DNA from 3 places in the Tissierella sp. MB52-C2 genome. Region 1 is predicted to be linked to each of the others. Evidence: riboswitches for the same ligand, from Rfam matches in the RefSeq annotation. Region 1 holds a riboswitch; each other region holds the start of a gene.
The links. Region 1 has a riboswitch for cyclic di-GMP ahead of RBU61_RS11580 (S8 family serine peptidase). Riboswitches for the same ligand answer to the same signal wherever they lie in the genome.
Positions count from the first base shown of each region.

Region 2: it holds a riboswitch for cyclic di-GMP, as region 1 does, so the genes downstream of both, RBU61_RS09790 (type II secretion system protein) here and RBU61_RS11580 (S8 family serine peptidase) in region 1, are expected to answer to the same signal.
Region 3: it holds a riboswitch for cyclic di-GMP, as region 1 does, so the genes downstream of both, RBU61_RS16290 (transglutaminase-like domain-containing protein) here and RBU61_RS11580 (S8 family serine peptidase) in region 1, are expected to answer to the same signal.

Region 1 covers NZ_CP133261.1:2,312,053-2,314,332, forward strand. Annotated here, with positions in the region: gene RBU61_RS11580 (S8 family serine peptidase) at 1-1,254, opposite strand, end outside; cyclic di-GMP riboswitch class I at 1,375-1,459, opposite strand; gene RBU61_RS11585 (aspartyl-phosphate phosphatase Spo0E family protein) at 1,945-2,121, shown strand.
Region 2 covers NZ_CP133261.1:1,939,185-1,941,464, reverse strand. Annotated here, with positions in the region: gene RBU61_RS09795 (type II secretion system F family protein) at 1-1,092, shown strand, start outside; cyclic di-GMP riboswitch class I at 1,159-1,248, shown strand; gene RBU61_RS09790 (type II secretion system protein) at 1,387-1,800, shown strand; gene RBU61_RS09785 (prepilin peptidase) at 1,828-2,280, shown strand, end outside.
Region 3 covers NZ_CP133261.1:3,234,597-3,236,876, forward strand. Annotated here, with positions in the region: gene RBU61_RS16285 (ABC transporter permease) at 1-140, shown strand, start outside; gene RBU61_RS16290 (transglutaminase-like domain-containing protein) at 182-970, opposite strand; cyclic di-GMP riboswitch class I at 984-1,068, opposite strand; gene RBU61_RS16295 (SpaA isopeptide-forming pilin-related protein) at 1,266-2,280, opposite strand, start outside.

The sequences.
Region 1 (2,280 bases):
TATTGATCCTGGCCATGGAGCTGGTTCTCCCCTCAGTTGGTTTCCAGCAGCAAATACTGGAACAATTCCTGCCGCTCTCCATGCTCTTACTACTCCTCTAAACCAGTCATTGATTCCAGTACCGCCACCCCAGGAATTATTAATTATATCTGGTGCATTTGCAGCATTTCCACCTGGTTTAAGCATCCATTGTCCTGCTGATATTAATTGGTTTGCAGATCCTCCATTTGGTCCCAATCCTTTTGCAACTATAAATTTAGCTCCAGGTGCAACACCTATTGCGTTTTTACCTGATGGCTCCTGTCCTAATATAGTACCCATTACATGAGTACCATGTGGTAATTGTGAATCATCATATGGAGTTGTTCTTCCAGCATATGCATCATACCAGTTCCCATTATGATTTACTGCTCCAGTTGCTGGATTATACCCTCTGTATTTATTTTTCAAGGCTGGATGATTCCATGTTACCCCTGAATCAATCATACCTATTACAACTCCTGTACCATCAATCCCGTATGTGCTCCACACTTTATCAGCATTTACTATTTTTATATTCCACTCAATATCTGATGGTAATACAGCTTTAGGGGTAATATCACTTGCTCTCATGGTTTCTTGCATTTCTTCTCCAATAACTTCAAATTTACCTTCCTCAACTTCAATTTCTTCTGCTATATCTGTTTCTTCTTCTACTATCTCAATTATACCTTCAGGATCTCTAGTATAATCATTTAGGTATATCTTTTCATTAAAATAAACCTTTTCTACATCATTCATAAGTGCTATTTTATTAACTACATCCTGTGTAGCTTTTATATATATCATGTTGACTATATAATAGGACTCATATTCTTCTATATTACCATTTTTAGTTTCAGTTTCAATATATTGTAACAATCTATATTGTGTTCTTTCAACAATGCTTTCTAACTCATCAATGACTGCTTCTCTAGTCAATAATTTCATTTCGTCATTGTCAAGCTCTAAAGAATTTAACTGTAATCTTTCATCATTAGCTATTCTTTCTACATCAGCTTGTTCTCTTAATTTAACTAAAACTTCAACCTTATCTTCCCCAGAATCAAACCTATCAAATACTTCACTTGATATCTTATCCTTTAACAATTCTTGATTACTTTGATTTGTATCTAGGTTTTCAGCAAAGGATACAAATGAACTAAGCGTCAAAAGCATTGCTATCATCATAGATACAAAAGATTTACTTTTTCTTGATTTAAAAAAGGTTATCAATTTATATTCCCCCTAGTTTTTAAGATTTTAACTAAGAAACATCATAGAAGATTTAAGTTAATCAAATTACACCCCCTTTGGTTATGATAACGGTTCCCTCCTTTCTATTCCTTTTCCTAATCTGGTGGCTGGACTGTCATTGTATTTCACTTTAGACTCTAGGACTTTGCGTCTCAGCCTTCCAGGTTATTTGCTAATATTATTTACTCTATATTCTTATGTCAGATTACTGTGAATATTCTTTAAAGTATATCATATCTTCTAGAATATATAGATATGTTAATTAAAATCCTGTGATAAATTTAGTACATTTTATTTTAAATAATTAATTAAATAATAGTGCACTTCTCCTTTGTAAGGCAGATTCAAATATTAAATATGCTTCTATAAAAAATAAAGCAATTCCCTAGGTATTAATGTTGCATTAAAGAAGTAATTGCAAGTTGACATGGAAAAATTTATGTAATGAAAAAAAACCTTGCATTAAATTGTTTTTAACCAGAAAACAATGAAATGAGGTTCTTTTTTATGGATCAATATAATAATAAAACAGTTTTTAGTAAATTAATAGAAGTAATTATATGTAAACTTCTAATAAGTAAAAGTAACATGAACTTAATAGTCTTATTTTATTCCAACAGCATATTTATTTATTAATTAGCACATCCTATTATTCAGGAGGTGCTAATTTTGTCTGATATAAAAGATCTAATGAAAAATATAGACGAATTAAAGAAAAACTTAAACATTTTACTTGATAAGAAGGACTTTAATTTACAAGATGAAGAAATAATAAAAGCTAGTCAAGAATTAGATATTGCTATAAATAAGTATAATGAATTAATTATTAAGAATGTCAAAAAATAAAAAAACTAGAGATTTCTCCTAGTCACTTCTTCTATATCATTAAAATAGCTAATATAGATACTATTATGAATTAATTCTACATCAGTCAAATAATATTTGACTGAATGTTTACTTTACTATAATTTATGGTATAATATAAATAAGGTAATCGGATTCACA
Region 2 (2,280 bases), 370 kb from region 1:
ATTCCGATATCTATTGAAAGAGATATAGAATCAGATGCTAAAATAGATTTATTTTCTAAAAAAGTTAAGAAAAAAGATTTAGCAGTATTTTGCCGACAATTTTACACCATGCTAGATGCAGGAATAGGTATAGTAAAATGTTTAGAAATATTAGAGAAACAATCTCAAAATAAAGCCCTAATTAAGGCTTTAAGCGGTGTCTATGAAAGTGTACAAAAAGGATTTACATTATCAGAAAGCATGAGAAAACATAAAAAAGTATTTCCTGGTCTCCTTATAAATATGGTTCAAGCAGGGGAAGTAAGTGGAAACTTAGATACTATAATGGAAAGAATGGCAGTTCATTTTGAAAAGGAAAACAAATTGGAAAACAAAATTAAATCAGCCATGATATATCCAATAATTCTTAGTATAGTGTCCATAGGTGTAGTTATATTTTTACTTATAGCAGTAATGCCTACATTTATTGGAATGTTTGAAAGTAGTGGGCAGGCCCTGCCATTACCTACACAAATACTACTAAATATAAGCAATTGGCTAACAGAGTTTTGGTATTTATTCTTAGGAGGAGTAATTTTAGCTGTGGCTGGGCTCATATTATATAAAGAAACACCATCTGGAAGAATAACATTGGATACTATAAAATTAAAGATACCAGTAGTAAAGGATACTAATGTAAAGATAATAACATCAAGATTTACAAGAACATTATCAACACTTATGTCTAGTGGTATACCACTATTGGAGTCCATAGAAGTGGTAGGTAGAGTAGTGGGAAATAAAGTAGTAGAAAATAGACTGGAAAAATCCATGGAAGATATAAGAAAAGGAGCGACTTTATCAAATGCAGTATCAGAAACAAGAATATTTCCACCAATGGTTGATTCAATGATAAAAGTAGGTGAAGAATCAGGAGCATTAGACGATATATTATATAAGACAGCAGACTTCTATGACGATGAAGTAGAAGTAGCTTTACAAAGACTGACAACACTAATGGAGCCAATAATGTTAATAGTCATGGCTCTAATAATAGGATTTATAGTAATAGCAATGGCAATACCAATGTTTGATATGGTAAATACAATCTAAAATTTGACAATTAAAAACATAATGTAACAGGAAATAAATAAATTAAATTAATTTAGCGAAATTCCTGTATTTCCAGGGCAAAGCTAGGGAAACCTAGTGACGCAAAGCCTGAGTCTAAAATTATCTAAGGATAAAAATGATCGTTCGGCTGCATAAATAGTTGTATTATTTATGCAGTTTTTTTGTATAAAAAAGCTAAAAACTCAATTTTCAGACACTTTAAAGGTGGTGATTTAAAAAGGAGATAATTATAATTATATGAAGTTTTAGCAAAAAAATTAAGGGGGGAAAGAAATGTTAAAATGGTTTAATGAAAAAATGAAGAAAAGAAAAGGATTTACTTTGGTGGAATTAGTAGTAGTTATTGCAATATTGGGGATTTTAGCGGGAATTGCTGTGCCTAAGCTATCTGGCTCAAGAAATAGTGCAAAGGTATCAGCACATAATGCCAATGTAAGGATATTGAAGAGTACAGCAACAATGTATTTAGCTGATTATCCTGATGCTCATGACTCTACAAATGATACAGAAATAACAGCTGAGGAGAATTTTAAAAAATATTTCGATAAAGAAGAAACACCTAAAACTTTTGATAATAAAGAGTTTAAAGTGTCCATAACTAAAGAGGGAGATATAAAGGTAGAACCAGGTGAAGTGGGAATTAAAGATGGAGAAATCAAAGTAGTAGAAGAAGTAAAAGAAGATTAAATAACATCAACAAAAGGAGCAGTACAAATGACTATACTAATTTCCCTATACGGATTATTAATAGGTTCATTTTTAAATGTATGTATATATAGGATACCAAGGGATGAGAATATTGCCTATCCAGCATCCCATTGTCCAAATTGTAATACAAATCTAAAATGGTATGATCTAATACCAGTACTTAGCTTTATACATCATAAGGGGAAATGTGGGTACTGTAGGGAGAAAATCTCCCTTCAGTACCCAATAGTTGAACTACTCAATTCTATTATCTATTTATTCATCTATAAGAAATATGGGTTAACACTAGAATTTTTCTTTTATGCAATTATTTTTTCTATACTTATTACAATAACTTTAATAGATCTAAAGGAAATGATTATTCCAGATATATTAGTAGTTTTAATTTTAGGAATTACTACTATCTATAAAGTACTTTCATACATATTATATAATAAACCACCACAGCTATTAAATAGT
Region 3 (2,280 bases), 920 kb from region 1:
TAGTAATTTCCCTATTGATATTAGCTGTATCAACTATTATTACTGGAATATTTGGCGCCAAAATATATAGATTAGGTACTTTAATGTACGGCAATCCTATAAAAATTACAAAGGCTATTAAGATGTTAAAAGATAAATAATCATATAATAACTAAAATAACAAGGGATATCCCTTGTTATTTTAGTATTCTTTTTCTATTTTATAATCTTTTCCATCTTTTATCATAGGAATAGATTTGTTTCCTTTTTGCTTGCCAGCATCATAAGTTGTATCTATAATAATCCATTCATTGCTATCTGCTAAATATACTTGGTTCCATGCATGATATTCATTTATATCATTCTTATGTCCCATAAGCAGTTTAGTAGGTAATCCTACTGACCTAGTCATTGCTGCAAATAGAGATGCATAGTCATAACATATTCCTTTTTGTGATTTTAAAGTTTCATCTATTTTTGGTATATAGTTTGAGCTTAACTTATTTGCCTTGTCATTATCATAGCTTACATTAGTTATGATATAGTTATAAATTGATTCTACCTTTTCCTTATTATTCTTAGCGTTTTTAGTTAATTCCTTTGCCTTTTTTATGGCATTCATATCATTGTTCCAATTAATCATTTGAATAGATTGTAGATATACTTCATTTGAATCTATAGATTTTAATGTAATAGTTTCCTTAGCAATTTGTTTAAATTTATTGCCTCCTGCATTTTCTAACACCAATACAGTATATTCACCATTTCCAAGTTGTAAAGGTATAGTCTCGTTTCCCTTTAATATATAATCATAGCTTGTACTACCTTTGCTAACTCTTACTGCTCCAACTTTACCATTATTGTAGTTAATATTTATTACTCCGCTATTCACTTGAGATTTATCAATATAACCACCAGCTGCTTGAGCCACTGTTGAAAATAATAACAAAGTCACAACTAGCAAGAGTATAATACTATGTTTTCTAAACATAAAAAACTCTCCTTTCGGTAACTGGCTGCCATCTTATTTCTAAGGAAGGCCCTTTAGTTTTGCGTCTCTAGCTTTCGCTAAATTTGCCTTTATCGGTGGAAAGCACCAATAAAATATATTTATTTTCTTCAGTTTATCATATCTTCCAATTCAAGTAAATAGGAATTTCGTCCTAGTTGCTTGAATTATCTTATAGAGATTTGTATTTATTATATACCCAATACTTGTTGTTTAAATCTGGTTTCAAATATGAACAAAAAAGACAGAGAATATTAATATTCCCTGTCTTAGAGTATTAGACTGTTCTTCTTCTTAGAACTATTCCCACTACTATGAATAATAGCCCTACAAGATAGATTAATATTGAACCTACTTGCCCCGTCTTTGGTAGTGTAGGTGCTTTTTGATCTGCATCTGTTCCACCTAATGGAGCATCTACATCTATTTCTATTAATTCCTCTGTTCCATCTGGATGTTTTAGAACAAAACTATCCTTTCCTGTAAATTCTGGATTCGGAGTATATTTCCAATTACCATCTTCATCAAACTCAACGGTTCCGCCCTTTGGTGGTGTAATAACTATTGGTATTTCCGGTTCCTCTGGCTCTGGTACCTCTGTTATTTCCACTGGCTCCGTCGGGTCAACAGGCTCTGTTGGCTCTGTTGGTTTTTCTGGATCTACTGGTGGTTTTGTCGGTGGTTTTACTGGTGGTCTGACTGGTGGTTCTGGATCTGTTGGATCTGGTCCTGGTCCTGGGTTTACTGGAATCCTAGTATTTTTCACTGTCAGAGATACTTCTATATTCTCACCATCATCTTCGCCATTTACAGTAACACTATATTCTTGTCTATTTAATCTATAGCCTGATGGTGCTTTTGTTTCACCTATGGTATAAGTTCCATATTCCAACTCTTCTACCATAGCTATACCATCCCTATCTGTAGTTACTGTATCTATTACAGCTCCTTCAATATCTCTAACTTCAAATATTGCTCCTGATAAACGTCTATTTTCATTTGCATTGTCTACTTTAATTATCTTTATTCTTCCAAGCTCAATATTTGTTACTATTAGAGCATTATCATTTATATCCTTTTCCACAGTTACTCCATCTTCTTTAATGGATATGTGATATGCTTTTTCTACTTCAAGTTTATATCCTTCTGGTGATTTTATTTCCTTTACTTGATATTTTCCATAAGGTATATTCTCAAATAGGACTATACCTTTGTCACCACTTATTGCAACTATATTTTTTCCGTCTTTATCAAGTACTGGATTTTTTCCATTCTCATCATATAGAGCAAAC